Regions from separate parts of the Pseudarthrobacter sp. Hb11 genome, predicted to be linked through region 1. Evidence: riboswitches for the same ligand, from Rfam matches in the RefSeq annotation. Region 1 holds a riboswitch; each other region holds the start of a gene.

Region 1 (9,878 bases):
GCGGGTGCCACCGGGGAAGCACGGCTGGCCTCGCTGCGCCGCCTGTTGGGCACCGACCCGCGCCTGGAGGTGCAGGAGACAAAGGAACTGGGCAGCGTCAACTGACGGTGCCGATCTCCCAGCAGATCAGCGTGCAGGCGGTAGTTTGGAACCATGATCCAACCTGCTTCAAGCTACAACGATGACCTGCGCCTGGCCCACGTCCTGGCAGATTCCGTGGATGACCAGACCATGAGCCGCTTCAAGGCACAGGACCTCAAGGTGGAGACCAAGCCTGACCTCACGCCGGTCACCGACGCGGACAAGGCCGCAGAAGAAGCCATCCGCGGCCAGTTGTCCCGTTCCCGTCCGCGTGATGCCGTGCTCGGGGAAGAGTTCGGCAGCACCGGCCACGGGTCCCGCCGCTGGATCATCGACCCCATTGACGGCACCAAGAATTTCGTCCGCGGCGTCCCCGTCTGGGCCACCCTGATTGCCCTGGTGGATGAGGGCGAGCCCGTTGTTGGGGTGGTGAGCGCACCCGCCCTGGGCAAGCGCTGGTGGGCGGCCAAGGGCATGGGAGCCTACATGGGCCGGTCGCTGGCTGCAGCCACCCGGCTCCGTGTCTCCAACGTCGCCAGCCTGTCCGACGCTTCGCTGTCCTACTCCAGCCTGGGCGGCTGGAAGGAACGCGGCAACCTGGACAACTTCCTGGGCCTCACCGAGGACGTGTGGCGGACCCGGGCGTATGGCGATTTCTGGTCCTACTGCATGGTGGCGGAAGGCTCCGTGGACATTGCCTGCGAACCTGAACTCAACCTATACGACATGGCGGCACTGGTGCCGATTGTGGTGGAAGCGGGCGGCCGCTTCACCTCGCTGGAAGGCGAAGACGGGCCGTTCGGCGGCAACGCGCTGGCCACTAATTCCATCCTGCACTCAGAGGTGCTCCGCCGGTTGAACCCGGACCTGGACGATCTTCTCTAACACCTTCATCGAAGAATCAGCGGCGGGCACCTCCAAAAGGAGGGGCCTGCCGTCGTTTCTTCGGCGAAGCAGCACTTTTCGGCAAGTTCGTAACAAAGGGCTTAACATTCGGGCCGGCTTCAAACCTTCCTGCCTTATGTCCTACGCTCTTAAGCAGGTCACGAGTGCCAGCGCGAAACCCCGGTTTGCTGGCCGGCAACCCTCCAACCGCGGTGGGGTGCCCCGGGTGACGACCAGGCCGGTCCGGAACGGATGCGGCAAGCGCGGATTCCCGGTACAGGGAGTCCTTTCGAAGTGAGGTCTCTGTGACTACTGCCACCGTCTCCCCCAACGCCGCCGCCCAGATTGAAACAGTCCAGCCTGACGCCGCTGCCCCCTTTGATGCCCGCCGCGCCGTCGCCGGCCGGCCGCTTGCGGCTGTCACCGGCGCTGAAATCCAGGCACCGCTGATCTCCGGCGGCCACGTCCGGTATGCGAACCTCGACTACGGCGCCTCCGCTCCAGCCCTCTCCGTGGTCTCGGCCTACCTCAACGAGATCCTGCCGTTCTACGCGAGCGTCCACCGCGGGGCTGGCTACGCGTCCCAGATCAGCACGTCCGTCTACGAGAACGCCCGGAACATCGTCCGGGAGTTCGTGGGCGGCCGCCCGGACGATTCCGTGATCTTCACCCGGAACACCACTGACTCCCTCAACCTGCTGGCAGGCTGCCTGCCCGCAACAGACGGACGGCCCGGCGGGGACGTCCTGTACCTCGACATCGAACACCACGCGAACCTGCTGCCGTGGCAGGGCGTCCCCCACCGCAGCATCGTTGCCGCCGACACCATCGCCGGCACCATCGAGTCCATCCGCGCCGAGCTGGAACAGGGAGGCGTGAGCCTGCTGGCCGTCACCGGGGCGTCCAACGTCACCGGCGAGATCCTGCCCATCCGGGCCCTGGCCACGCTCGCTCACGAACACGGCGCACGCATTGTGGTGGACGCAGCCCAGCTGGCGCCGCACCGCCGCATCAACATCGCCGCGGACGGCGTGGACTACCTCGCTTTCTCCGGCCACAAGCTGTACGCACCGTTCGGCGCCGGTGTGCTGGTGGGCCGCCCGGACTGGCTCGACGCCGGAACGCCCCATCTCGCCGGCGGCGGCGCCGTCAAGGAGGCAAGGCTCGACGGCGTCAGCTGGGCCACCGGCCCGGCCCGCCACGAGGGTGGCTCCCCCAATGTCCTTGGCGCAGCCACCCTGGCACGCGCCACGCAGGTGATCGCCGGGCTGGACCTGGACCGGTGGCATGCCCATGAGTCGGCCATTCGTTCCTTCCTGGTGGAGGGCCTGCAGAAGATCGACGGCGTGACCGTCCACCAGATCTTCAAGGACACCAACCCGGATACGGACACCATCGGCGTGGTCAACTTCTCCGTGGAAGGCTATGACGCCGGACTGGTAGCCGCGTACCTGTCCGCCGAGCACGGCGTTGGCCTGCGTGACGGCCGTTTCTGCGCGCACCCGCTGCTGAAGCGGCTCGGGCTCCCTTCCGGTTCCCTCCGTGCCAGCTTTGGAGTCGGTTCGCGCCTTGAGGACGCAGAACGGCTTCTTACGGGCATCGAGTCGCTGCGCCGCTTCGGCCTGGGGTGGGACTATGTGGTGGACGCAGGACGCTGGGTTCCCGCCAATGACACGCGGACCTATCCGCACTGGGCACCCAACACGCCGGGAACTGCCGGGGCTGCCCCCTGCACCGATGACTGACTGCTGCCGACACCGTCCTGCCGCTCCTGCCGTCCTGACACTGCCTGCTTTTCCTGCCTGCTGATCCTGCCTCTACGGCGCGTGCGGTAAATTCGAAGGATACCCAAGGGCATCAGACGAAGGAGGCCACAGGTGGTACGGGGTGGCCCCAAACTTGATCACGGACGGCGCCGGGAGCTCGGCCAGAGCTTCCAGGACGGCGGCCGGCACTACCAGCAGGTCCGTCCGGGCTATCCGGACGAAGCAGCTCAATGGCTGGTGCCCCCGGGCGCCCATGATGCGCTCGACGCCGGGGCCGGCACCGGTAAGTTCACCGAACTTCTGCTGGACAGGGGCCTGTCGGTCACTGCCCTCGATCCCTCTGCGGACATGCTCGAACAGTTACGGGCGCACTATCCCGCTGCCACGGCGATCCAAGCCACCGCGGAGGCGACGGGCCTGCCCGCGTCGGCCTTCGACGTCGTCAGCGTTGCCCAGGCCTGGCACTGGTGCGACGCCCTCGCGGCGAGCACCGAACTTGCGCGCGTCCTCCGTCCGGCCGGGACGCTGGGCCTGATCTGGAACCAGCTGGACACATCAATTCCCTGGGTCCACCGGCTCTCCCGGATCATGCACGCCGGCGACGTGTACAAGCCCGGCTTCCGGCCGCACGTAGGACCCGAGTTCAAGGGGCTCGAGGGCCACGTCACCCATTGGCAGGACCGCGTCACCACCACCGACCTGGTGGAGCTCACCAAGTCGCGGAGTTATTATCTGCGAGCCGGTGAAACCACCCGGGCGAAGGTGCTGGCCAACCTGGACTGGTACCTCCACGACCACCTGGGCCACAGCCTGGATGAAGAGCTCCAACTGCCCTACCTGACGCTCACGTGGCGGGCCTTCAAAGCATGACGGAGAACGGGCAAAGGGTAGGCTTGGGGCTGTGAAGACCAGCGCGCCCTCCTCCTCCATTGAGGATTACGTCAAGGTCATCTACTCCTTCACGGAATGGCAGGACAAGCCCATCACGTCCTCCCAGCTGGCGCAGCGCCTGGGAGTCGCCAATTCCTCGGTGTCCGAGATGGTCCGCAAGCTGAAGGACCAGGGCCTCGTTGACCATAAGCCCTACAGCGCCATCACGCTGACCGACGCCGGTGTCCGGCTGGCCCTTTCCATGGTGCGGCGGCACCGCCTGATCGAGACCTACCTTGTCCAGCAACTGGGCTACAGCTGGGACGAGGTCCATGATGAAGCCGAACTGCTGGAGCACGCCGTCTCGGACACGTTTATTGAGCGTGTGGCGGCCATACTCGGAAACCCGCAGCGTGATCCGCACGGCGATCCCATCCCCACCGCCGATGGGAAAGTGCTGATGCCCCGCGCGCACCTGATGGGCGAGCTGGACCAGGGGCACACCGGCAGGATCACCCGGATCAGCGACGAGAACCCGGACCTGCTCAGGTACCTTTCCGCGGAGGAGATTGACCTCGACGCCGAGGTGGAGGTGGTGGGCCGCAAACCGTTCGGCGGCGCGCTGGTGGTGCGGATCAGGAATTCGGGCAGGACCCGGGACTACGATCTCGCGGATGAGATCACCTCTGCCCTGTGGGTGCACAGCGACCAGCCACATCCGGGCTGCCTGCTTGGGGACAGCTGAATGAAACCAGCCGGCATGCCGGCGGGACGCACCTGGCTTGCTGTTGCCGCCGGAGGCCTCCTCGGCACCGAAATGCGGTACGGTCTGGGGCTCGTGTTTCCGGATGTTCCGGGATCGGTGCCGTGGGCCACGCTGTGGATCAACATTGGCGGCAGCTTCGTCCTGGCAGCGTTGACAACCATATGGATGGCCCGGCCCCAGACCGCCTTCTGGCTGCGGGCCGGGCTCGGGCCGGGACTGCTGGGGTCCTTCACAACGTTCTCTGCCGTGGTGTTTTCGGTGGACCAGTTGGCCCGGGCCGGGGAGCACTTGGTGTGGGTGGCCTACCTGGTGCTGTCGTTGCTTCTTGGGTTGGCCGCGGCCGGATTGGGGTGGCGGTTCGGCAAGGTGGTGGCCGGGGTTTTTGGTCCCGGCGCGGGTAGCACGCCGTGATGACTGCTGCTCTGGTGGGCCTGTTCGGCGTCGCCGGCGCTCTTCTTCGTTTCGCCGTGGACAGCTGGTTTGCCCATCACGCGTCCATCCGGACGGCACGCCCGGTCATCGGTTCCTCAGGCGGTTCCGGGGTCAAGGCGAGGCTGCACTGGCCCTGGGCCACGCTGCTGGTGAACGCCGCAGGGTGCTTCATTATCGGCGTCACCCACGCCATCACCGTAAAGCTGGGGCTGGCCGCGGAATGGCAGACCGCACTGGCCACCGGGCTGGCGGGCGGACTGACGACCTTCAGCTCGTGGACCACGGCGACAGTGCGGTTGCTGAGTGAAGCGCGGTTCGGCTCCGCGGTGTTGAATGTGGCCGCCAACCTGGTCCTCGGCTTGGGGGCTGCCGCTGCCGGGATTGCCCTGGCTGTCTGACCCGGTGGGGGGCGATTTGGCGGGCTCCCGTATCGTGGATGGTGATGATTAGCAGACGCGACGCGGCCATTGCCCTTGATGTACCGATGGAAATGGCCCAGCGCCACGGCCTTCCGAAGTGGATGACCGAGGCCGAACTCGGTGAGATCCTGGACAACCCGCCGCCCTGGCTGGTCCAGTCCCGCGCCAACCGCACCGGCAAGCGGCCCGTCTGGGTCCATCTCGAGTGCGCGGTCTGCGGCTACGAGGAAGCAGCGCGCCCCAAGAAGTGGTGGCCGGACTTTACGTACGTGGTGTGCGGCCACCACGATCCCGAGGACGTTCCGCGCGTGCGCGAGGGTTACGTCCGCAGCGAGTTCGACGGCGTCGGCACGCGTTTTGTAGGCATCGCGGACGTGCCTGTTCCGGACTGACCGCGCGCCATTTCCGGCCATTACATTGGGGGCCGAAAAGGCGTATTTTACGAAGAGGGACAAAGCTTGTCCCCTGTTGTAAGGAGCGCGCCATGCCGGACAAGACACCCCATCAGAACCTGGCAAAGAAGCCGGTCAAGACCATCAAGGAAAAACGCGCCGAGAAGAAGTCGAAGAACCCTGAAGGTGCCCAGGACCCGGTGGCGCACTTGAAGAAACGCCGGTAGCTTACTGCCCGTTTGTTTGCATCTCTTCCGGTACAGCAACCAGGTCCACTTCCCTGCCGTCCCGCAGCACCCTGATCTGCAGCGGCTGCCCGATTGCATCGGAGAACAGCAGCTTCTGCAGGCTCTCGGCGTTGCTGAGGGGGCGGCTTCCGGCGGTGAGAATGATATCGCCGGCCTGCAGGCCCGCCCGGCCTGCGGGTGATCCGGCCAGCACCTCCACCACCCTGAGCCCGTCCCGCTGGCCCGTTCTGATCACCGCGCTGGCGTTCAACCGGATCGGGGTGCTCACCACACCGAGGTAGGCGCGCCTGACCCGTCCGTCGTTCAGCAGGGCTGAGATGATTCGCCTTGTTGTCGTGTTAATTGGAACGGCAAGGCCCAGCCCGGCGCCGGCCACTGCGGTGTTGATGCCCACGATCCTCCCGTGCGAATCTGCCAGGGCGCCGCCGGAACTGCCTGGATTGAGGGCAGCGTCGGTCTGGATGACGTCTTCGATCACCCTCCGGTTGCCGCCCGCCGTGACCGGGATGGAACGGCCCAGCCCGCTCACGACTCCGGCCGTGACCGATCCTGCCAGCCCAAGCGGATTCCCGACTGCGATAACCAGCTGGCCCACACGCAACGTCTCGGCGTCGCCGAACCGCGCAGGAGCCACTCTCGGGGCTTTGCCGCGGACCACGGCGAGATCCGACAAGGGATCCACCCCCACGAGTTCGAGGTCAGTCCGGCTGCCGTCGGCAAACGCGGCATGGCCCTTATTCGTGCCGGCCACCACGTGGGAGTTCGTGAGGAGATAACCGTCCTCGGTAAAGAGGACTGCGGAACCTGCTCCCACACGGAACCGGCTGTTCCGGCGGGTGCTGGTCATTTCGATGGCCGCGACGTGCGGCGTTACCGTCTCAGCCACCCGCATGACTGTTTGCGAATACGAGTCCAAGGCGTCGTCGTCGGGCGCCGGTGCGGCTGGCTCACTCCCCTGGGTCATGGGGCATCTCCTGGTTGTAGCCAAATCCCGGAGGCGAGGACGTCCGGGTCCTACCGGAGACAACGATCGAAGTCGTGCCGCTAGTCCCGGCTGTGCTACGCCGTGGGTGAACGAGCCGCCAAGCCTTGCCGGCCAGGGGCCTAAAGCGGCCAGGCATCCGGGGGCAAAGAAAAACACCCCGGTCCGAAGACCGGGGTGTTATCTGGTGAGTCACCACATCCGCGAGGGATGTGCCGACTCACCACAAATGTGGAGATGGGGGGAATTGAACCCCCGTCCGATGTCGTGTTGTCAGGGCTTCTCCGGGCGCAGTTTGCGTCGGATTTTCTCGGCCCCAGCCATGCTGCAAACAGCTGGCTGATCCGGGCCCAGTCATCTAAGAGTCCCGTTCACCCCGATGACGGAGGTGAACAGCAGTGGCTATCTAAATGACGCCAGGATCCGGGGCGATAGCAACCTCGGGCTGACGGACTGTCTTACTGGTTAAGCAGCAAGAGCGAAGTCAGTGCGCTTAGATTCGGCACTTATTGGTTTGCAGAAAGCGTTTACGAGATAATTCTGCATCCTCGGCCCGCTTCACCTGTCGCGACTAACATCGTCGAAACCGATCATCCCCATATTCTTTTACCAAACCGGCAGGCGAGCCCGCCGGACTACCCACTATAACGCATCCCCCGGAGAATTCATTCCAGCCTACCGGCGGCGGTTGCGCTCCCGCATTTCGCGCTGCGCTTCCCGGTTGTCCTGCTGCTCACGGAGTGTCTGGCGCTTGTCGTACTCGCGCTTGCCTCGGGCAACGCCGATTTCGACCTTGGCACGGCCATCAACGAAGTACAACTGCAAAGGCACAATGGTGTAGCCCGATTCACGCACCTTGTGCGAGATCTTAATCAGTTCCTCACGGTGCAGCAGCAGCTTGCGGCGGCGTCGGGCTGCGTGGTTGGTCCAACTGCCCTGGTTGTATTCCGGGATGTGGATAGCTTCCATCCACAGCTCGTCGTTGTAGAAGGTGCAGAATCCGTCCACCATGGAGGCGTGGCCCTCGCGCAGGGACTTTACTTCGGTCCCCATGAGCGCGATGCCAGCCTCGTAGGTGTCCAGCACGTGGTAGTCATGCCGGGCCTTGCGGTTGGTGGCCACCACTTTACGGCCACTTTCTTTAGGCAAGGGAAAGCTCCTCAGGTAAAAATCGGATGTCCTCCGGGCCAGCCGGCGCGGAGTCATACCAGTGTACGGCAGGGTTATCCGCCTTAGAGCAGCCCCATTGGATCCACGGCGTTGCCGTTCAGCCAGGTTTCGAAGTGGGCATGGCAGCCGGTGGAGTTGCCCGTGTTGCCGGAGTAGGCGATCAGCTGCCCCTGCGAGACCCGCTGTCCGTTCGACACCACGATGCTGGCATTGTGGTAATAGATGGTGTTCAGCGTGTTGCCCTCCATCAGGCCGTGGGAGATCTTTACCCTCCAGCCGCCGCCGTCGGCTGAGCTCCAGCCGGAGCTGAAGACCTCGCCCGCTGCGGCGGCGTAGACAGGCGTGCCGCAGGCTGCGCCAAAGTCCAGCCCCGTGTGCATGTACCCGCCCTGTCCATAGAAGTCGATGGTGCCTGGCGGGGTAGCACGCCACCCGAACCCGGAAGTTATCGGCACGCTTCCGTCAAAGGGATGCCGGAGTCCGAAGGCAGACGGCGAACCGACTGAGGGCGCGGGCCGTGCGGGCGGCACGTAAGGTTGCACGGGCGGTGGCGGCTGGTTGCGTGCTGCTGCCGCAGCAGCAGCAGCAGCGGCTGCGGCCTCCGCCTGCCTGCGATGCTCGGCTGCGGCGGCTTCCGCCAGCCTCCGCTGCTCGGCTTCCCAGGCCTCCCGCAGCTTTCGGTCGCGTTCCTTGATTTCGGCGGCAACGGCGTTCTGGCTGGCCTGAACACCCGCCAACTGCGATTGGATCTTAGGCTTGGCTGCCTGCAGTTGAGCGTCAAGGCGGCTGGTATCGGCGATTAGCTTATCTACCTGTTCCTTCTTCTCCGCCGCTTCGTCGCGGGCAATCTTCTCCCGCTCGAGGGCAGCGTCGGCTTTGGCTTTCAAGTCCTTGATCTCGGCTTCCACCGCTTGCAGACGGGCTTCCGAGTTCACGTTAGTGGCGTTCTGCTGCTGCAGCTTGTCCATGGCCGCGTTCTGGCTGCGCATGGCCTGGTCTGCCAGGTCCATGGTCTCGGTCAAGCTTCCGCCGTTGCTGGAGCCAAAGAACAGGGACAGGTTTGAGGGTACGCCCCCGGATTTGTACGCCTGGGTGGCGATCTGACCGATCAGCTTCTTTGTGTCTGCAATCTTTTTCTTGTCGGTTTCCATCTGCTGCGTGATTTTGGCCTTGTTCTGCTGGGCCATGTCCACGCGGGCGGATAGCGCTTCGACTTCCTTGACGGCCCCGGCCACCCGGCCCTGGGCTTCCAGAAGGGCCTGCTGGGCTCCAGGCAGCCGGCCCTGGTAGATCACCAGGTCGCTCGCAGCCTTGGCGATGCGGGAATCAACGAATTCCAAGGACTGCTGGACCCTGGTTGCCTCTGCCTCGAGGGCCTTCTGCTTGTCTTCAAGCTCGTCGGCGAAAGCCATCGGGGTGGACGAAGCCAGCCCTGCGGCCAGGACAACGGCGAGCACGGCGCTGATGACGCCGGTGCGCTGCGGTGCTTTGCGCCGACTGTTCAGTCGGTGCCGGGGCGAAGTTTGGTCCGTTACGTTCAATGGCATTCCTTGTTCAGTTTGCATACCTAGACGCGAAGGTATCTGCGCAAGGTCAAGAGGGACGAAATACCGGCCAAGGATCCGCCAAGGATTATCAGCGCGGGGGCGAGGATCAACGTCTGGCCGGATGAGATGAAGGCCGTGTCCGGGTACTGCTGAGACATGAACTCGCCGAGGAAGAAGTGTGCAACGGCCCACAGTGTTGCGGAGGCCAGCGCAGCACCGATGACGGCGGCGATGACGCCTTCCAGGATAAAGGGAAGCTGGATCACCGTTTTCGAGGCACCTACCAGGCGCATGATTCCCGTTTCCCGGCGGCGGCTGAA
Region 2 (9,878 bases), on a different contig from region 1:
TCCACGATCTCGTCCACCAGCACGCCGCGGCGGTTGTAGACCTTGACCAGGAGTTCATTCTTCTGCCGCAGCGAACCTTCCACCTTCTGGCGGAGGATCGACTCGTCAAAGACGTCCTGGACCCGGATGCCCAGGCGGGCCACCTTATCCATGTACGCAGGGCCGATGCCGCGCCCGGTGGTTCCGATGGCGCGGCTGCCCAGGAAACGCTCCGTCACCTTGTCCAGCACCTGGTGGTACGGAGCGACAAGGTGGGCATTCGCTGAGACGCGAAGCTTTGAGGTGTCGGCGCCGCGGGCCTGAAGGCCTTCGATCTCCTGGAAGAGTGCCTCGAGGTTGACCACGCAGCCGTTGCCGATGATGGGTACCGCATTGGGGCTGAGGATGCCTGCCGGAAGCAGCTTGAGTTCGTATTTTTCACCGCCCACGACGACGGTGTGCCCGGCGTTGTTGCCGCCGTTGGGCTTGACGACGTAGTCAACACGGCCGCCCAGCAGGTCAGTCGCCTTGCCTTTTCCTTCGTCGCCCCATTGGGCTCCTACGATCACAATTGCTGGCATGGGATCCTCCCCCATTCGTTCGGGCTGCCCGGGCCTCCGCCACGATGTGGCAGGCCTGGCGCAGCGCCGTTCATCAGAATGCCCCGAATGGACTGGCCTTCGCTGGTCTGCGGGGCAGCACAGCGACGCAAGAGTTCCGGGGCTCTTACCACCCAAGTTTAGCCGATCAGTTACTTTGTCCACTCGTTGGGCCGCCGCGGCCCTTCTTGCAGGGTAAAGGACCCTGCACGGGTGAAGGACCGCGGCGGACTGTCAGCGGTGATGCTATTCGTCGTCGGCTTCCCCGGCCGGGCGGGAGGTCTGGGTGGCCAGGCTGTCCCAGAAGGAGGTGTCGCCGTCGGCAATTGAACCGTCCGCGATCGCCGCGGCCGTGGCGGTCAGGGTAGTGACCGTCTGCTTGATCAGGTAGCCGTTGCTCCGGAGCCCCAGGGCGTAGCCGTCCAGGTAGTGGTCGGACATGCCGCGCATCTCAAACAGCAACGTGGAAATGCCGTACTCGACGGCGATGCCGTTGCGGCTGATGGTTTCGGCGCTGCCCCCCACATACTTGCCGAGGTGGCCCCAGCCTGTGGAGTCGACGCTGTTGAAAACAACGGCGCCCAACTGCTTGGACTTTTCAACAACGGCGGGATTGGCGTTAGGGGTGGTGGGGTACAGGATGGACCCGGACACAAGTTCGCCGTCACGCTGGCTGCGGGTGCCCTGGTGGTGCAGGTCGATCATGTAGTCGATCTTGTACTTGCGCATCACGTTGTTGTGCAGCGCCTGGGTTTCCGGCTGGATCTTGGCCACATGGTCCCGGTTAAGGTCCACCTCTTCGGCGTTGTACCGGGTCATATTGCGGTCGCCCTTGGCCAGGTAGCCGTCCAGCGGGAAGTTCACGTCCCCCATGGCACCGTCTGCGTTGAGCATGGGCACGATCAGGATGTTCACGCCGTCCAGGACATTCCCGGACTTTCCGGTGCCCAGGTGCTTGACGAATTCCAGCGCACCTTCGGTGGTGAGCTGTTCGTTGCCGTGCTGCTGGGTCAGGTACAGGATGGTGGGCTTGGCCGGATCCGAGATGTACTTGACCAGGTGGATGTCCCGGCCTTTCACGGTCTGCCCGATAACCTCCAGTTCCATGGCGGACTGGCGGGCGTCCTGGTCTTTGAGGAAGGAGACCATCTGGTCATAGGAGGCCAGCTTCGATGTGGTGATCTGGCCGTTGCCATTATAGTTGGGGCCTTCGCCCACAGCGATGGCAGGGGCGGGCGCTGCCACTACGGCCAGAGCCAGGGCTCCCGTAACTGCCAGGGTCCTAAAGGTTGCCAGGGTTTTTTTCACGGTGCGGTACCTCTTTCGAGTGCATAGGTGTGCCAGCCCGCCATGTCCCCCATCGCGGGCTGTGACAAAAGCCAACCAACCTCCGCGAAAGCTGTCAATGGACATAACAGGAATGCACATGCAGTTATTACGTTTCGAAGCGTGGCTTCGGCGCCCTGCCTGTTGCGAAACAAACCGAAGCGAATTTGCTCCCGGGGAGCCATCTGGATTTAGGTGAGAGCGAACCATCCGGAGCGGCCGAGAGACCTGGATCGTTGACGCCGCAGCAACCCCCAAGTGCAGGGACGTCCTGCCTGTGAAGGTGCTACTGCCAGGACCGATGGAAAGGAAATTTCAGCATGACCTTGAACACAGACCATATCCGCGTCACCCACGCAGGCTCCTTGCCCCGCACCGCTGAGCTGATCGCCGCCAATGCCGCACGCGAGGAAAACCCTGCCGACGTCGAGGGCTACAACGAACTCCTCACCGCGTCCGTAGTGGACCTGGTCCAGCGCCAGCAAAGCCTGGGCGTCGATATCCCGAACGACGGCGAGTACGGGCACGCCACGTCCGCTTCCGTGGACTACGGCGCCTGGTGGTCCTACTCCTTTGCCCGGATGGGCGGCCTGGAGCTGGACAATGACGCCAAGTGGGCGGTCGAACCGAAGGAATCCACCCCGGGCCACGTCCAGCTGACGGGCTTCATCCACCGCCGCGACCGGACCATTTTTTCCGAGGCCTACAACGATCCCACCAGCGGCATCTTCACGGGTGCCCCCAAGCCGTTCCCGAAGGTCACCGGCCCGCTCGTCTACACCGGCCAGGACGCCGTCGCCTCCGACATCGCCAACCTGAAGGCCGGGCTGGCGGCCACCGGACTCACGGACGGCTTTGTTGCAGCGCTCTCCCCCGGCAGCGCCTCCCGCATCACGAACGAGTACTACGCCACGGAGGAGGAGTACATCTACGCCTGTGCCGACGCGCTCCGCGAAGAGTACAAGGCCATCATCGACGCCGGCCTGATCCTGCAGATCGATGATCCCTCCATCGCCGAGAACTGGGACCAGATCAGCCCCGAACCCAGCGTCGCGGACTACCTCAAGTTCACGCAGATCCGCGTGGAGGCACTGAACTACGCCCTCCGCGGCCTTCCCGAGGAGCAGGTCCGCTTCCACCTCTGTTGGGGCTCCTGGCACGGCCCGCACACCACGGACCTTCCCCTGGCGGACCTGGTGGAGACGATGCTCCAGATCAATGCCGGCGGTTACTCCTTTGAAGCTGCAAACGTGCGGCACGAACACGAATGGCGGGTCTGGGAGGACACCAAGCTTCCAGAGGGCAAGGTCATCATCCCAGGCGTCGTTTCCCATGCCACCAATGTGGTGGAGCATCCGGATCTGGTGGCCGACCGGATTGTCCGGTTCGCAGAAGTGGTGGGCCGCGAGAACGTCATCGCCTCTACCGACTGCGGCCTCGGCGGCAGGGTCCACCCGCAGATCGCGTTCGCCAAGCTGGAAGCACTGGGCGAGGGCGCACGCCGGGCCACCAAGCGGCTCTGGTAGCCGGAAATCGCGTAACGCCCGAACCCGCCGGTTCCGTGCCCCGCTTGGATCGGGTGCGCGGGACCGGCGTTTCGTTTTGCGGGGCTTGCTAAACTGGTGAAGGCCGACCAGGAATCGGTCCACCCCATTTCAACCATCGCGGATATGTGTGCGCCATCGTGCGCCCATTTTCCGAGGTGGCAGCACCACCAATCCCCGCAGGAGATCCAGCACTACATGACAGCCCTGGCACCCGAATCTTTCCATGAGCAGCTTCTGAGCCGCCGCTACGAACCCAATGTTGCAGCCGTGAACGAACTGTGCGATTCCCTGCAGGAGGCAAAACCCGGCACTGTGGTGCCCTACGTGGACCCCATGCACGACGTCGACGAGTGCCGGATCATCAGCCTGTACTCCAACATCGGCGAGGCCGACCCGTCCGGTTTCATCACCCCCGGGGACCACGACGCTGCCACCCGGATGCTTGGCATCCAGTGGAAGCTGGGGCTGCGTCCGGAGTTCGTAATGCCCTGGAACGTCCACCCCTGGCACATTGCCGGAGAGCCAAACGGGAAGTTCACTCCGGACCAGATCTCCGCCGGCCTCAAGCCGCTGCTCAAGTTCCTGGCACTGGTTCCGCGCGCCTCGGTGATCGTGGCACACGGCACTGAAGCCAACCGCCTGGCCAACCTGCTGCTCAAAACCGAAGTGCCGCTGCTGTGGCGCCGCGGCCTGAAGACCTACAAGGTGCGCTCCCTCAGCGGCCGCGCCTTCGCCGGTTCGCCTGCGCGCCAGGAGGAGTACCTCGAGGACATGCGCATCGCCTACGCCGACGCCATGGCACGGACAGGGCTCCAGAAACCAGTCTGACCCCCAGGCTTCGACAGGCTCAACCAACAGTGGACCCACGCCCGCAGGGTTCCCTGGCCGTGATCCGCGCCGCCGAGGGCCCCGGCCGGGACGACGGCGGCCGGTCACCTTTTCGAAAAAGGTGACCGGCCGCCGTCGACCTTTATCCCGCAGGTCAGCCTTCGATAGCTGCTTTCGCCGCAGGGTCGGAGTCGTTCAGGAACTTCTCGATCCGTTCCGGCTCCTCCGCTTCGCCGATCGCTGCAGATGCGCGGCCGAGGGAATACAGCGCACGCAGGAAACCGCGGTTGGGCTCATGCTCCCAGGGAATGGGCCCCACGCCGCGCCAGCCATTGCGGCGCAGCGAGTCCAGTCCGCGGTGGTAGCCCACCCGGGAGTAGGCGTAGGAATCGATGGTCCGTCCCTCGGCCCAGGCCTCTTCCGCGAGCACAGCCCACAGCAGTGAGGAGGTTGGGTGTTTCTCCACCAGGTCCAGTGCTTCCTGGCCGGCTTCCAGCTGCTGGTAGACCTCGGTCTCGGCAGGCAGGAGCGTGGGCTCGGGGCCCATCAGGTTTCTGCGGAACTCGTCGGACATTCCTAGAAGGTCTTTCCGGCGGAACCGAGCTGCTTGGTGGCTTCGACCACACGGGCGGCCAGTCCGGCTTCGGCCGATGCGCCCCACACGCGGGGATCGTAGGTCTTCTTGTTGCCCACTTCGCCGTCAACCTTAAGGACGCCGTCGTAGTTGCGGAACATGTGATCCGCGACCGGACGCGTGTAGGCGTACTGGGTGTCGGTGTCGATGTTCATCTTGATGGTGCCGTAGGAGACAGCGTCCGCGATTTCCTGGTCGGAGGAGCCGGAGCCGCCGTGGAAGACGAGGTCGAACGGGCTGTCCTTGCCGATCTTCGCGCCCACCTGCGCCTGGATGTCCTTGAGGATCTCCGGGCGAAGCTTCACGCCACCGGGCTTGTAGACGCCGTGGACGTTGCCGAAGGTCAATGCGGTGATGTAGCGGCCGTTCTCGCCGGATCCCAGCGCTTCGATGGTGGCCAGCGCGTCTTCGACCGTGGTGTAGAGCTTCTCGTTGATCTCGTTCTCAACGCCGTCTTCCTCGCCGCCGACCGTGCCGATTTCAACCTCAAGGATCATTTTGGCGGCAGCGGTGCGCTCGAGCAGTTCGCGGGCGATGCGCAGGTTTTCCTGCAGGGTCTCGGCGGAGCCGTCCCACATGTGGGAGTTGAACAGCGGGTTGCGGCCGGCCTTGACCTCAGCCTCGGACGCTGCGAGCAGGGGCAGCACAAAACCGTCCAGCTTGTCCTTGGGGCAGTGGTCCGTGTGCAGGGCGATGTTGACGTTGTAGTTCTTGGCAACTTCGCGGGCGAAAGCTGCGAAACCCAGGGAGCCTGCAACCATGTCCTTGGTGGAGGCGCCGGACCAGTAGGCCGCGCCGCCGGTGGAAACCTGGATGATGCCGTCGGACTCGGCGTCGGCGAAGCCGCGCAGGGCAGCGTTCAGCGTCTGGGAGGACGTAACGTTCACGGCCGGGAATGCGAAGCCGCCCGCCTTTGCGCGGTCGATCATCTCGGAGTAGATCTCTGGGGTTGCAATGGGCATGCTGACTCCTATGCTGAGGTTCGTCTGTGGGCTGGTAACCCTGGAGTACCGCTTACGGCTAGCACCATCCTAGCCATTTCCGCGCGGGGAGTGCTGTGGGTTACGCCCCATCCGCACCCTGGGTCCCGTGGTCCGGTCCTGTCGGTCAATGTCCCTAAGGTGCTGCTCTTCGTTGGCATGATGCCGGCCGTCGTACTGCAGTGCAATTCCCCATTCCGGGTAGGCAGCGTCCGGCCACAGGACGGGGACGCCCCGATGATCAAAAAGCACGTGGTTCGCCGATGCTGCAGATGGCGGCCCGGGGATGCGGAAATCCGGTCCCGTGGGAGCACACCAGGTAGTCCCCCGCAGCCACCAACTCCTCCACTGACAGCATCGCCGCCAGGTCCAGCCACGTCCGGGCAGGCGAGGTGAGCCGAACGCCGTCGTACTCCACCACCTCGTCCGGAAGGAACGTCAACAGATGACCCACCACATTGGCGCGCCGGGGAAAGCTGAACCCCCTGCGCCGGGCAAGGTGAATCCGCCAATCACCGCTGCTGCCGGCCGGAAGCGGCTGGCCCCAGACGTGCGCGGCCGACAAGGACGCGAGGATCGAGGTGTCATCCAGGTCCGTGTAGGCCCTGAGGGCTGCCGCTCCTTGCGCGTTCGATTGCACGGGGACCCGGATCCCCCGGGACACTGCCACCAAATCCTTCGCGGCCGTCCGCGTTCGGCTGACGCCTGCCTTGTCCGACGCCCTGAGGGAGAACGAACCAGCGGCCAGATGATCCGGAAGGGTAGCCCTGCGCATCCCTCATTCTGGCCCGCCCGCGTCGCGGGTTTGAGGTTATCCACAGGCCAGGTCCTAGCCCCCTCCTCGAGATGGCAGTCCACGGCAATGGGAGCTGCCGGAACTGCCGTGAAGTGTCATCTCGCGGGCAAGAAGGGGCTACACGTGCTGGTTGAACACGTGCCGGCGCACCCAGGCGTGCATGGCAATGGCCGCTGCCGAGGCCGCGTTGATGGACCTGGTGGAGCCGAACTGCTCGATGGACAGGGTGGCGAGGGCCGCCTCATGGACTTCGGGCGTCAGCCCTGGGCCTTCCTGGCCGAATACCAGCACGCAGTCCTTGGGCAGTTCGTAGGTTTCCAGCGGTACGGAGTCCGGGAAAATGTCGATCCCGATGATAGCGAGCCCCTCCCCCTGCGCCCAAGCCACGAAGTCCTCAACGGTGGGGTGGTGGCGGACGTGTTGGTAGCGGTCGGTGACCATGGCGCCCCGGCGGTTCCACCGCCGTCGTCCGATGATGTGAACCTCCTTGGCGAGGAACGCATTGGCGGTGCGCACCACCGTGCCGATGTTGAGATCGTGCTGCCAGTTTTCGATGGCGACGTGGAAGTTGTGGCGCCTGGAGTCCAGCTCCGCCACGATCGCCTCGTGCTTCCAGTACCGGTATTTGTCCAGCACATTGCGGCGGTCGCCGTCCGCGAGGAGATCGGGGTCCCAGTGGTCGCCTTCCGGCAACTCGCCTTCCCAGGGCCCGACGCCGACTTCCGGCTTTTCGCCCGGAACCTCGCCGGCAGGTGCCTCCCCGGGCTGCTCAGGTTGGGGTTCGGACGTCATACCGGGGGTTTGATTCACCCCTCAACACTAGACTGGACCTTTCGGGCTTTCATCACCGGCGGAGGTAGGCATGGCAGAAGCGGACAAGGTCAAAGGGAACCCGGCGGTTCACCGCAGCAGCCAGGACATCGAATGCTGGCTGACGGACATGGACGGCGTGCTGGTCCACGAGAACCAGGCCGTGCCCGGTGCCGCGGAGCTCATTCAGCGCTGGGTGGACACGTCAAAGCGTTTCCTGGTGCTCACCAACAACTCGATCTTCACCCCGCGCGACCTCGCCGCGCGGCTGCGTGCCTCCGGGCTGGAGGTTCCCGAGGAGAACATCTGGACCTCAGCCCTGGCCACCGCCCAGTTCCTCAAGAACCAGGTGGAGGGTTCAGGATCGGGGAACCGCGCCTACACCATCGGCGAGGCAGGACTGACGACGGCCCTGCACGAGGCCGGCTTTATCCTCACCGACCAGGACCCTGATTTTGTGGTGCTCGGCGAGACGCGAACGTACTCGTTCGAAGCCATCACCATGGCAATCCGCCTGATCCTTGCCGGGGCACGCTTCATCGCCACGAACCCTGACGCCACGGGCCCGTCAAAGGACGGGCCCATGCCGGCCACCGGCGCCATCGCGGCGTTGATCAGCAAGGCTACCGGCCGGGAGCCGTACATCGTGGGCAAGCCCAACCCGATGATGTTCCGCTCCGCCATGAACCAGATTGACGCGCACTCCGAGACCACGGCAATGATCGGTGACCGGATGGACACGGACATCATCGCCGGCATGGAAGCAGGGCTGCACACGGTCCTGGTCCTGAGCGGCATCACGCAGCGCGAGGAGATCGGTTCATATCCCTTCCGTCCCAACCAGGTCCTGAACTCCGTAGCGGACCTGAAGAACCAGATTTAGGCCCGGCTAGAAGACGGTCACCCGGGATCCGCCCCGGGGCAGCGGGAAGTTCTCATCCAAAAGCTCGTCCAGCAGGGGCCGGTAGATGTTGGGGTTCCAGCCCGGGCTGGCATGGGCAGGGGCGGCGCCTTCGGTCTGGAGCCCGCTGGACACCATGTTTGCCTTGAACGCCACCGACCACGCTTCAACGGCCGTTTGATAGCGGACAGTGGGGTCCCGCCGGTTGCCGATGTAGGCCATTTTGGCGCCCCCTATCCTGTCCGCGAACCGGGTACCGTCAAAATGGTAGATGTAGGCGGACTCGGACTGGACCAGGAGGCTGGACGGCGCGATCGGGGACAGCTGCTCGAGCGTCTGGTCGAGGATCTGCCGCCAGCTCCGTTCGTCCTTATGGATGACGCGCTCCCCGAGTTCGTACCCGCCGCGGAGCGTGGACGGGAACCGGAAACCCCGCTCATAGAGGAACACCACGCCGTCGAACCAGCTCTGGTCCAGGACGTCGTGCTTGCTGTACGGGCTGGAGTCCAGCACGATGAACTCCGCTTCCACACCATGGAGTTCCAGCAGCCGGGCCGCCACCTGGGTGGCCACCATTCCGCCGAAGCTGTGCCCGTAGAAGAACAGCTTGGTGAGCTTCTGGGCGCGGACGTGCTCAATCACGGCGATGACCACCTCATCGATGTTCAGGCCCAGGTTGGAATAGCCGACGGCGGCGAGCCGCGCGCGCTTGTTAAGCGTGCCCCGGAGGGAGTTCAGGATCCACTGCGCCTCCTCCCAGCTGGTTTTATAGCCGGGGAACAGGAACCAACTGGCGTCCGGATAGTAGGCATCAGCGAAGTCGTCGGCAAGTGGAAGGATCCGGTTCGTCTGGCGGGCGGACTGCACCTGGCGAGTGAGCAGCATGTCCGCGGCCAGCAGGCCGGACACCCCTGCCCCCGAGAGGAATCCCCGGCGGGAAAACTGTTTAAGGGCAGCGGCATCCTGCAGCAGCCGGGCCCCGGAAGCCCCGCGCCGGTCCTGCGGATTTACTTCCCCCTCGTATGGCACACCCCTACCGTAGGCACACTGGAAGACGCCGCCGCAAGGAGCCGCCGGTAACCTTTCAATGACGCCCGGTCAACGGGGCGTGCTCAGCTGGCAGCCTGTCCTTCCGCGGCCGGGCAGGGCGCTGAAGCGTTCTGCTGGCGGCGCAGCATCTCCTGGCCGATGTCGTCGTACCGGCCCAGCAGGTCCGATCCCGGGAAAGCGGCCGGGTTGTCCAAAAGGGTGAAGAGGGTGTCGCTGGCAAGCAGCAGTTCCTCATCCGAGTAGTCCTGCAGCGCCCGACCGCAGAGCACCTCAAACCCGGTGAGGTCCAGCAGCGGGACCTCTGCTTCTGCTTCGCCAGAAAAAGCAGACGCGTAACCAAGGGCGTCCATGTCTGCGGCGCTGCCGAGGGAAAAGCCGTCGAGGATCGTCAGCGGTTGTCCGGCGGGGGCAGGCGTGGCAGCCCAGTC
Region 3 (9,878 bases), on a different contig from region 1:
CCGGACAGGCTGCTGAGACTTTCGCCGTCCTGAACATTGCCGAGGCGGGGGACCACATCGTCGCGAGCCCCAGCCTCTACGGCGGCACCTATAACCTCTTCGCCCACACCCTGAAGAAGTTCGGCATATCAGTCACCTTCGTGGCGGACCCGGACAGCCTGGAGCAGTGGCGCGCAGCAGTGCAGCCCAACACCAAGCTCTTCTTCGGCGAGGTGGTATCCAACCCGCGGCAGGACGTCCTGGATATCGAAGGGGTATCCCAGGTCGCGCACGAGGCCGGCGTGCCCCTGATCGTGGACAATACCCTGTCCACCCCGTACCTGATCCGGCCGCTGGAATGGGGCGCGGACATCGTGGTGCACTCGGCCACCAAGTACCTGGGCGGCCATGGTTCAGCCATCGCCGGCGTGATCGTCGATTCCGGAAAGTTTGACTTTGGCAAGGACCCCGCAAAGTTCCCCGGCTTCAACACCCCGGACCCCACCTACAACGGACTCGTCTACGCCCGGGACCTCGGTGCCGAAGGCGCCCTGGGCGCCAATCTCTCGTACATCCTGAAGGCCCGGGTGCAGCTGCTGCGAGACCTTGGCTCCGCAGTGTCGCCCTTCAACGCCTTCCTGATCGCCCAGGGTCTGGAGACGCTGAGCCTTCGCGTGGAACGGCACGTGGCCAACGCCCTGGACGTGGCACAGTGGCTGGAGTCGCGTGACGACGTCGAATCGGTCGCCTATGCCGGGCTGCCCTCCAGCCCCTGGTACGAGCGGGGCCGGAAGTACGGCCCCAAGGGGACCGGCGCCATCGTCTCCTTCAACCTCGCCGGGGGTGCGGAGGCCGGCAAGCGCTTCGTGGACGCCCTGGAGCTGCACTCCCACGTGGCAAACATCGGTGACGTCCGTTCGCTGGTGATCCATCCGGCGTCGACTACCCACAGCCAGCTCTCGCCGGAGCAGCAGGTGGTGGCCGGCGTGACCCCGGGCCTGGTGCGGCTTTCGGTGGGGATCGAGCACATCGATGACATCCTGGCAGATCTCGAAGCCGGCTTCCGGGCGGCCAAGGAGGCAACCGGCGCTTAGAAATACCCAGGGCACCCAACGCGGCACAAGCCGGGGAAGTCACAACCAGTCACACTCTTGGCGGCAGGCAGGGGCTGTTTCGTACACTCGAACCAGGTCATGAGTGCCAGTGACAGCCCCGGCTTGCTGGCCGGCAACCCTCCTTCCGCGGCGGGGTGCCCCGGGTGAAGACCTGGCCTGCCGGTCATTCGACGGCGGGCAAGCGCGTAGAAGAGGTCTTGCCATGACGGTTACCGTCACCCGTACAACTGTCCCTGAACACGGGATTGTCCGCTACGCCTCCATCGGGGGACTGGAGTTGGAAGCCGGCGGATACCTTCCGGACGTCACTCTGGCCTATGAAACCTGGGGCACACTGAACGCGGACGGCAGCAACGCCGTCCTGATCGAACACGCGTTGACAGGCAGCACCCACGTGACCCGGGGCGACACCGAGGAGCCCGGCTGGTGGGAACAGCTCGCGGGGCCTGGTGCGCCGGTAGATACAAACCGTTTTTTCGTGGTGTCGATCAACATTGTGGGCGGCTGCTACGGGTCCACCGGGCCGTCGTCGCCCGCGCCGGACGGGAAGCCTTGGGGTTCACGTTTTCCATTGGTCACCCTGCGGGACAGCACCCTGGCCGAGGCCCGGCTGGCCGACCAGCTCGGGATCGGGAGCTGGTTTGCCGTGCTGGGCGGTTCCATGGGCGGGGCCCGTGCGCTCGAATGGGCGGTCACGTTTCCGGAACGGGTGCAGCGCTGCGCAGTGATCTCGGTAGGCGCCGCGAGTACCGCCGAGCAGATCGCGTTCGCCCAGGCACAGACCCTCGCCATCCGGCAGGACGCCAACTTCAACGGCGGTGACTACTACAACGGACCCGCCCCCGAGCAGGGCCTCGCCCTGGCCCGGCGCATCGCCCACATCACGTACCGCTCCACGCGGGAACTGGACGGACGCTTCGGCCGTGAGCCGCAGGCCCCCGAATCGCCGCTCCAGGGGCAGCAGCTCGCTACCCGCGGGCGGTACCAGGTGGAAAGCTACCTGGACCACCAGGGCACCAAGCTGGTCCAGCGGTTCGATGCGAACAGCTACATCGCCATCACCGAGGCGTTGATGAGCCACGATATTTGCCGGGGACGCGGGTCCCTCGCCCAGACCCTGTCCAGCTCGAGTGCCCGTTTCTTTGTGGCCGCCGTGGACTCGGACCGGCTCTACTTCCCGTCCCAGTCGCGCGAGCTGGCACGGGCGCTTCCCGGCGAGGTGGACGTCCACCTGATTGAGGCGCCCATCGGGCACGATGGCTTCCTTACCGAGATCGGCCAGCTGGGGAACCAGCTGCGGGAGCACCTTTCGGCATAACACCAGGCCTAGATGCCAAAGAATGTGCATTAATGCAGATGCGCTCTGCATCATTCGGCGTTGAGCTGCGCCTTCCGGCAGACCATACTCGTTGGGACCCGGCGGTTCGTGACCAAAACCACACGCACCCGCCATAGCCTGTCCCAGTGGTGTCGATGACGACGCCGAAGGAGTTCACACATGAGTACGGAAAGCTCGGCCGCACGGCGGCCAGAGGAAACCGACGTCAAGGCCTCAGGCCTGAGGAAAGTCGTCACGGCCTCCATGGCCGGCACCGTCGTTGAGTGGTATGAGTTCTTCCTCTATGCCTCCGCCGCCACCCTGGTGTTCGGCAAAATGTTCTTCCCCAATTCAGGGACCGAACTGGATGGCATCATCGCCGCCTTCGTCACCTACGCCGTAGGCTTCGTGGCCCGGCCGATAGGCGGCATCGTCTTCGGCCACTTCGGTGACAAGTTCGGCCGCAAGCAGTTGCTGCAGCTGAGCATCATCCTGGTGGGCGTTTCCACCTTCCTCATGGGGTGCCTGCCCACCTTCGCGCAGATCGGCTACTGGGCTCCGGCCCTCCTGGTATTCCTGCGCTTCGTCCAGGGCTTCGCCGTCGGCGGTGAATGGGGCGGCGCCGTGCTGCTCGTTGCCGAGCACAGCCCGAACAAGTCCCGCGGATTCTGGTCCAGCTGGCCGCAGTCCGCCGTTCCCATGGGTAACCTCCTGGCCACCGGCGTGCTGTTTACCCTGTCGTCCACGCTCTCCCAGGAAGCATTCCTCGGCTGGGGCTGGCGCGTTGCCTTCTGGCTGTCTGCCGTGATCGTGATCGTCGGCTACTACATCCGCACCAAGGTCCAGGACGCCCCGATCTTCATCGAGGCCCGCAAGGAAGTCACCGTTGAGAAGAAGGGCTACGGCGTCGCGGAGGTCTTCCGCCGCTACCCCCGCGGCGTGTTCACCGCCATGGGCCTGCGCTTTGCCGAGAACATCCTGTACTACCTCGTGGTGACGTTCTCCATCACCTACCTGAAGGTCGTTGTCCAGACCGATACCTCCCGCATCCTCCTCCTGCTGCTGGTGGCGCACTTCATCCACTTCTGCGCTGTCCCGCTGGTCGGCAAGATGTCCGACGCCTTCGGCCGCCGGCCGGTCTACATGGTGGGCGCCATCCTCGGCGGAACCTGGGGCTTCTTCGCCTTCCCGATGATGGACACCGCCAACGACCTCATCATCCTGGCCGCCATCACCATCGGCCTGCTGTTCCACGCGCTGATGTACGCCGGGCAGCCGTCGATCATGGCCGAGATGTTCCCCACCCGGATGCGCTACTCGGGCGTTTCCCTGGGCTACCAGGTGACCTCCATCGTCGCCGGTTCGCTGGCCCCGATCATCGCCACCGCACTCCTGAGCAACTTCAAGTCCTCCACCCCCGTGGCGCTGTACCTCCTCGGAGCCTGCATCGTGACCGCAATCTCCGTGTTCTTCCTTAAGGAAACCCGGGGCATCTCCCTCCACGACGTGGACGCGGCCGACGCCAAGGGCACTGCGGACCTGCTCGCGGCCGGCAAGAAATAACCACCCTTCAGCACACACAGCACACCGACTGCCCGGACCCGCGACCACGCAGGCCCGGGCAGTTGGGCGCCGGCACCTTCGACGAAATCAGGATTTCCATGAAAGCAGCGGTCCTCTACTCCACGGTCCCGTCCGGAAGCAGCTACACCGAAACGCATCCGCTTCAGGTCGAAAATCTTGACCGGCCGGAACCCCGCGCCGGTGAGTTGGGCATCACCATCACCTACTCGAGCCTGTGCCACTCTGACCTGTCGGTGGTGGACGGCTCCCGCGTCAGGCCCCTTCCCATGGCGCTGGGGCATGAGGCGGTAGGACGGGTTGCCGCGGTGGGTGACGGCGTCACGGATGTCTCAGTCGGGGACCATGTGGTCCTCGTCTTCGTCCCCAGCTGCGGTGCCTGCCGGGCGTGCCGTGCGGGCCGTCCCGCTCTCTGCCACCGTGCGGCGGAAGTCAACGGGTCCGGGGACCTCCTGCACGGCGAGGCCTTGCTGCGGACGCCTGCTGGGGAGCGGATCAACCACCATCTGGGTGTTTCGGCGTTCGCCGATTACGCCGTGGTGGCCCGGGAGTCGGTGGTGGTTATCGACGACGACGTCCCGGACACTGTTGCGGCAATGTTCGGTTGCGCTGTGCTCACCGGGATGGGAGCTGTCCTGAACACTGCCGCCATCCAGCCCGGCCAGTCCGTAGCCGTTTTCGGACTGGGTGCCGTGGGGCTTTCGGCCGTGATGGCTGCGGCGCTCGCCGGTGCCTCCTCCGTGATCGCCATCGATCCCAATGCGGGCAAGCACGGGCTCGCCCAAAAGTGCGGGGCAACCGCCGTGGGCACCCCGGAGGAGGCCTCCCGCCTGATCCAGGCGGCTGCCGGCGACGGCGTGGACACGGCCATCGAAGCTGTGGGATCAGCACGGGTCATCGCCTCATGCCTGGACCACGTGACCCGCGGCGGCGCCGTGGTCTCCGTAGGGCTGCCGCACCCCACCGCAGAACTGACAGTGCCCGCGCTTCAGTTCGCCGGCGTGGGAAAGCGGCTGCTGGGCTCGTATATGGGCGACGCCGTTCCGGGCCGGGACATCCCCCTGTACCTGGGGTACTGGCGCGAGGGCCGGCTTCCCGTTGAGCTGCTGCATACCGACACCCGGCCGCTGGAGGAGATCAACGAAGGCCTTGATGCACTCGCCGCCGGGCAAGTGGTGAGGCGGCTCTTCCAGGCCTAAGACGCCTTCTCGAATTCCTGGAACGGCACTCCGAGCCTGAAACGCCGCAGGCAGGCATCATCCGGATGCCTGGCCCTAGGCTGCCAGCAGGTCCTGGCGTTCGGCCACCTCTTCCTGCAGGGCAGCGATCACGGCCTGCACCCGGGCGGACCGCAGCGATTCCGGCCGGGCCACCGCCCAGATGGGCAACTGACGCTGGAAGGCGTCGGGGAGCACCGGAATGAACTCCGGGTTTCGGGCCACCATAAAGTTCGGAAGCAGCCCGATGCCGGCGCCGCGGCGCACCGCCTCCACCTGGGCAAAGATGCTCGTCGCCTGGAAGCTGGACTTCGGCATGGGCAGCTGCGAGGACCGGTGGCCCAGTTCGGCAACCTGGAGGGCCGACTCGACGTAAGAGACGAAGCCGTGCTGCCCCACGCCGTCGGGCGTTTCCGGCAAGCCCCGCCGGGCGGCGTAGGCGGGGCTTGCGTAGAGCCGGAGGAAGTAGTTGGTCAGGAAAATGGTCTGGGCGTTGCTCACGTCCGTGCGGCCCACCACCACCTCCAGGTCCACGCCGGACCGGTTCTGGCTGACCTTGCGTGTGGCGCTCAGCATCTCCACATTCAGGTTGGGGTGCCGCTGCTGGAGGCGGACCAGCGCCGGCGTCACAAATTCGGCGCCGAAACCGTCGGAGGTGCTGATCCGCACCATGCCGGCCAGGGTGTCCCGGTCCTGGCTCGTGACGGCAGCCAGGGACCCGAGCGTTTCCTCGATGGTTTCCGCCGCGGCGACGGCCGAGGCCCCGAGCTCCGTCAGTTCCCAGCCGTGCGGGCTGCGCTCGAGGGTGCGGCCACCCAACTGCTTGTCGAGGGCGAGGATCCGGCGGGAAATGGTGGTGTGCGTGGTGCCCAGCGTTTCGGCCACGGCATTAAAACGCCCCAGCCGCGCCACGGTCAGCAAAATCAACAAGTCGTCCGGACTCGGAAGCCGTGCCACCCGGTGCCCTTTCATCTGTGTGCATCAGTGCACATACCGTCTGTGATTTTTCCCCTTGATTGCACTGTAGCAGGGTGTGATGGTGGACACAGACCTTCCGGCCGCCCTCGGCCGGAGACACAGCAAAGGAGCTTAGGCCATGGCAGTAGTCGGTTGGATTGGTTTGGGGAACATGGGAGGTTCCATGTCCGGGAACCTTGCAAAGGCGGGCCATGACGTACGGGGATTCGATCTCAACCCGGCCGCCCTCGCCGCAGCGGAGGCCGGAGGGGTGAAACCGGTAGCGAGCATCGCTGAGGCGGTGGCGGGCGCCGACGTTGTCTTCACCATGCTCCCCAAGGGCGAGCATGCCAAGGCTGTCTACCTGGGTACGGACGGGGTGCTGGCGCATGCGGATGCGCGCACACTCCTGGTCGATTCCTCCACGATCGACATCGCCGCGGCTAAGGAACTGCACGACGCCGCCGCTGCCGCCGGCTTCCGCTTCGTGGACGCCCCTGTCTCGGGCGGCATGAGCGGCGCCTCAGCAGGAACGCTCACCTTTATGGTCGGCGGTGAAGCGGGCGCTGTGGCCGACGCCACCGGCTACATCGAACCGATGGCTGCCAACATCATTCCCACCGGCGGAGCCACCACCGGCCAGGCAGCCAAAATTTGCAACAACCTGATGCTCCTGATCAACCTGGCCTCCACAGCCGAGGGTGCAGTGCTGGCGGACCGGCTGGGCCTCGACAAGAAGGTCTTCTGGGACATTGCTTCCGTCTCCTCCGGGGACAGCTGGGCACTGCGCACCTGGTACCCCGTTCCCGGCGTTGTCCCCACCGCAGCATCCAACAACGACTTCGCGCCCACCTTCACTGCCGAGCTGGCGAACAAGGACATCGGCCTGGCCATCAGCGCCGCCGAGGACACCGGAACGCCGCTCGAAATCGGCAAGCACGTCCAGCAGCTGTACCAACGCCTCATCGATGCGGGCGAGTCCGGCAAGGACTGTTCCATGATCATCAAGCTCGTTGACGGCTCACTGGATTCAGCAAAGTAGAAGAGAGACATCCATGCACACCATCCCGCACTACATCAACGGCAACCGCGTCACCGACGCTGAACGCTTCGGCCCCGTCTTCAACCCGGCTACCGGCGAGCAGGAAAAGCAGGTGGCGCTGGCTTCGGCGGCCCGGGTGGAGGAAGCCATTGCCGCCGCCAAGGCCGCCCTGCCGGCATGGCGGGCAACAAGCCTGGCCAAGCGCACCAACATCTTCTTCCGCGTCCGCGAAATCCTGACCCAGCGCAAGTCCGAACTGGCCGCCATCCTCACCAGCGAGCACGGCAAGGTACTTTCTGACGCCGAAGGGGAGATTTCCCGCGGGCTCGAGAACATCGAGTTCGCCACAGGTCTGTCCCACATGCTCAAGGGGGAACGCTCCGAACAGGTTTCCAGCGGCGTGGATGTCCATTCCGTCCGGCAGCCTGTGGGCGTGGTGGCCTGCATCACCCCGTTCAACTTTCCGGCTATGGTGCCGCTGTGGATGATCGGCAGTGCGCTGGCCTGTGGCAACACTGTGCTCCTGAAACCCAGTGAGAAGGATCCGTCCTCCGCCGTGTTCATCGCGGAAGTCTTTGCGGAAGCGGGACTGCCGGCCGGTGTGCTGAACGTGGTCCAGGGCGACAAGGAAGCGGTGGACGTCCTGCTCGAACACCAGGACGTCAAAGCCGTCAGTTTCGTTGGCTCCACGCCCATTGCGCAGTCGATTTACAAGCGCGCAGCGGACCACGGCAAGCGGGTCCAGGCCCTGGGCGGGGCCAAAAACCACATGGTGGTCCTCCCCGACGCGGACCTTGACATGGCAGCAGACGCCGCCGTTTCGGCTGCCTACGGTTCGGCAGGCGAGCGGTGCATGGCGGTCAGTGTGCTCGTCGCCGTTGGCAACATTGCGGACGATCTTGTGGCAGCCATCCAGAGCCGGATGGCTACCCTGACAATCGGCCCGGGCACGGATTCGGCGTCGCAAATGGGCCCGCTGATCACCGCCGAACACCGCGACAGGGTGGCCTCTTATGTGGCCGGCGCCGAGAACGAAGGTGCCACGGTGGTCGTTGACGGCCGTTCGCAGCAGTTCGATTCAGACGGGTTCTTCATCGGAGTCAGCCTGGTGGACCACGTCAAGCCGGGCATGAAGGTGTACGACGACGAGATCTTCGGCCCCGTCCTGTCCGTGGTGCGCGTGGATACCTACAGCGATGCAGTGCGCCTGGTCAACGACAACGAGTTCGGCAACGGGGTTGCCATCTTCACCCGCGACGGCGGCGCTGCCCGCCAGTTCGAGTTCGACGTCGAGGCGGGCATGGTGGGGGTCAACGTGCCCATCCCGGTGCCGGTGGGCACGTTCTCCTTCGGTGGCTGGAAGAACTCCCTGTTCGGTGACACGCACATGTACGGGCCGGACAGCATCCGGTTCTACACCAGGGGCAAAGTGGTCACCACGCGGTGGCCGGACCCGGCCACGTCTGTCATCGACCTGGGCTTTCCGCAGGTGGACTGACGCCGGAGGTTGGACGAGATGGACTGACGCAGGCTAGCCGTTCATGATCTCGCCGCGGCGGGTCATGTACTCCTCGACGGACAGTTCACCGTTGCTGTACTTCTCGTCCAGTTCGGCAAGCTTGCGGGCGCGGTAGCCCTGCGGGGCCGACGGCGGCGGGGGAGTCGCAGGTGCCGCAGGCTGCTGCGGGGCTTCTTCACGGTGGCCCTGCTGATGCTGCCCATGCTGCGGCTGCCCGTACGGCGGAAACTGCTGGTCCATCGGCGGGACCGGCTGGATGGGCGGCAGCGGCTGCGGCCGGTCAAGCTCGCGGAATCCGCCGCTGAAATAGTCCTGCTGGGTGAAGCCGTCCCGCGGCTGCTTGTTCTGCGGGCCGGCTGATCCCGGGAACTGCCCTGATCCGGGGAATTGGCCGCTGCCGGGGAACTGCTCGGGGTAGCGCCCGGAAAAGGTTTGCTCGTGGTTCCTGCGGGCGACAGACTTCCGGTACATCCGCATGGCCATCGGGATCAGGAATGACAAAATGATGATCCAGAAAAACAAGTTGCTCACGGTGCCGTGCCTCTCATGTGTGTCCTTCCAGCTTAACCCCGGACTGCACCCGAACGGCCGGGAGTCCCGTGAAGGGGCTGAGGCCGCGCCGGGTGCCCGGAGCAGCTGGGACTGAAGCCGCAGGCGCACCACCGCGTCAGGTTCCATGCCCGCCGCCTCAGCTGGTCCGGTAACCCGCGTCGAGTTTCCCGCAAAAGCCTGCAGCGCTAGCGCCGAACCGCCTCGGTGGTTCCCAGCGGACCCTCGCCGGATCCCAACGGGACGCCCGGACCAAAGACGGGGCCCGGCGTCGGACGTTTCGCGGTAATCCCGTCGCCGGAGGACTGGTGGCGCAGCCGGCGCAGCACCCAGGGCACGAAGTACTCGCGTGCCCACACCAGGTCGCCCGAGCGCGCCGCGCGCCAGGTGCGCGAAGGCACAGGTTTAGGCTGCAGCGGCTCCAGCGTATGGTCCACATTCAGCGAGTCCAGCACCATAGCCGCGATGGTGTGGTGGCCCAGCGGGGAGAAATGCAGCCGGTCCTGGTCCCACATCTGCGGATCGCTGAGCTGGCGCAGGGACCACATGTCGGCAATCACGGCGTCGTGCCGGGCAGCCACGGTACGCAGGTTCTCGTTAT

The links. A riboswitch is a leader RNA that binds a small molecule or an ion and turns the genes downstream of it on or off. The one in region 1 is predicted to bind S-adenosylmethionine.
Region 2: it holds a riboswitch for S-adenosylmethionine, as region 1 does, so the genes downstream of both, AC50X7_RS14955 (cobalamin-independent methionine synthase II family protein) here and AC50X7_RS04320 (aminotransferase class V-fold PLP-dependent enzyme) in region 1, are expected to answer to the same signal.
Region 3: it holds a riboswitch for S-adenosylmethionine, as region 1 does, so the genes downstream of both, metX (homoserine O-acetyltransferase MetX) here and AC50X7_RS04320 (aminotransferase class V-fold PLP-dependent enzyme) in region 1, are expected to answer to the same signal.

The regions. Positions count from the first base shown of each region.
Region 1 is NZ_JBWZCM010000002.1:119,430-129,307, forward strand. It holds gene rsgA (ribosome small subunit-dependent GTPase A) at 1-105, shown strand, start outside; gene hisN (histidinol-phosphatase) at 154-966, shown strand; SAM riboswitch class IV at 1,123-1,236, shown strand; gene AC50X7_RS04320 (aminotransferase class V-fold PLP-dependent enzyme) at 1,272-2,711, shown strand; gene AC50X7_RS04325 (class I SAM-dependent methyltransferase) at 2,844-3,602, shown strand; gene AC50X7_RS04330 (metal-dependent transcriptional regulator) at 3,634-4,347, shown strand; gene AC50X7_RS04335 (fluoride efflux transporter FluC) at 4,348-4,779, shown strand; gene AC50X7_RS04340 (fluoride efflux transporter FluC) at 4,779-5,198, shown strand; gene AC50X7_RS04345 (hypothetical protein) at 5,243-5,611, shown strand; gene AC50X7_RS04350 (hypothetical protein) at 5,704-5,838, shown strand; gene AC50X7_RS04355 (S1C family serine protease) at 5,840-6,823, opposite strand; RNA gene ssrA (transfer-messenger RNA) at 7,071-7,439, opposite strand; gene smpB (SsrA-binding protein SmpB) at 7,517-7,990, opposite strand; gene AC50X7_RS04370 (peptidoglycan DD-metalloendopeptidase family protein) at 8,074-9,552, opposite strand; gene ftsX (permease-like cell division protein FtsX) at 9,579-9,878, opposite strand, start outside.
Region 2 is NZ_JBWZCM010000011.1:117,618-127,495, reverse strand. It holds gene AC50X7_RS14965 (adenylosuccinate synthase) at 1-560, opposite strand, end outside; gene AC50X7_RS14960 (M14 family zinc carboxypeptidase) at 825-1,886, opposite strand; SAM riboswitch class I at 2,108-2,212, shown strand; gene AC50X7_RS14955 (cobalamin-independent methionine synthase II family protein) at 2,225-3,430, shown strand; gene AC50X7_RS14950 (uracil-DNA glycosylase family protein) at 3,647-4,279, shown strand; gene AC50X7_RS14945 (DUF3151 domain-containing protein) at 4,434-4,853, opposite strand; gene fbaA (class II fructose-bisphosphate aldolase) at 4,856-5,875, opposite strand; gene AC50X7_RS14935 (hypothetical protein) at 6,135-6,668, opposite strand; gene AC50X7_RS14930 (TrmH family RNA methyltransferase) at 6,807-7,481, opposite strand; gene AC50X7_RS14925 (HAD-IIA family hydrolase) at 7,552-8,382, shown strand; gene AC50X7_RS14920 (alpha/beta fold hydrolase) at 8,389-9,429, opposite strand; gene AC50X7_RS14915 (hypothetical protein) at 9,513-9,878, opposite strand, start outside.
Region 3 is NZ_JBWZCM010000007.1:79,662-89,539, reverse strand. It holds gene AC50X7_RS11995 (bifunctional o-acetylhomoserine/o-acetylserine sulfhydrylase) at 1-1,073, shown strand, start outside; SAM riboswitch class IV at 1,169-1,284, shown strand; gene metX (homoserine O-acetyltransferase MetX) at 1,297-2,412, shown strand; gene AC50X7_RS11985 (MFS transporter) at 2,593-3,975, shown strand; gene AC50X7_RS11980 (alcohol dehydrogenase catalytic domain-containing protein) at 4,074-5,192, shown strand; gene AC50X7_RS11975 (LysR family transcriptional regulator) at 5,268-6,167, opposite strand; gene mmsB (3-hydroxyisobutyrate dehydrogenase) at 6,307-7,209, shown strand; gene AC50X7_RS11965 (CoA-acylating methylmalonate-semialdehyde dehydrogenase) at 7,223-8,707, shown strand; gene AC50X7_RS11960 (hypothetical protein) at 8,741-9,259, opposite strand; gene AC50X7_RS11955 (SGNH/GDSL hydrolase family protein) at 9,466-9,878, opposite strand, start outside.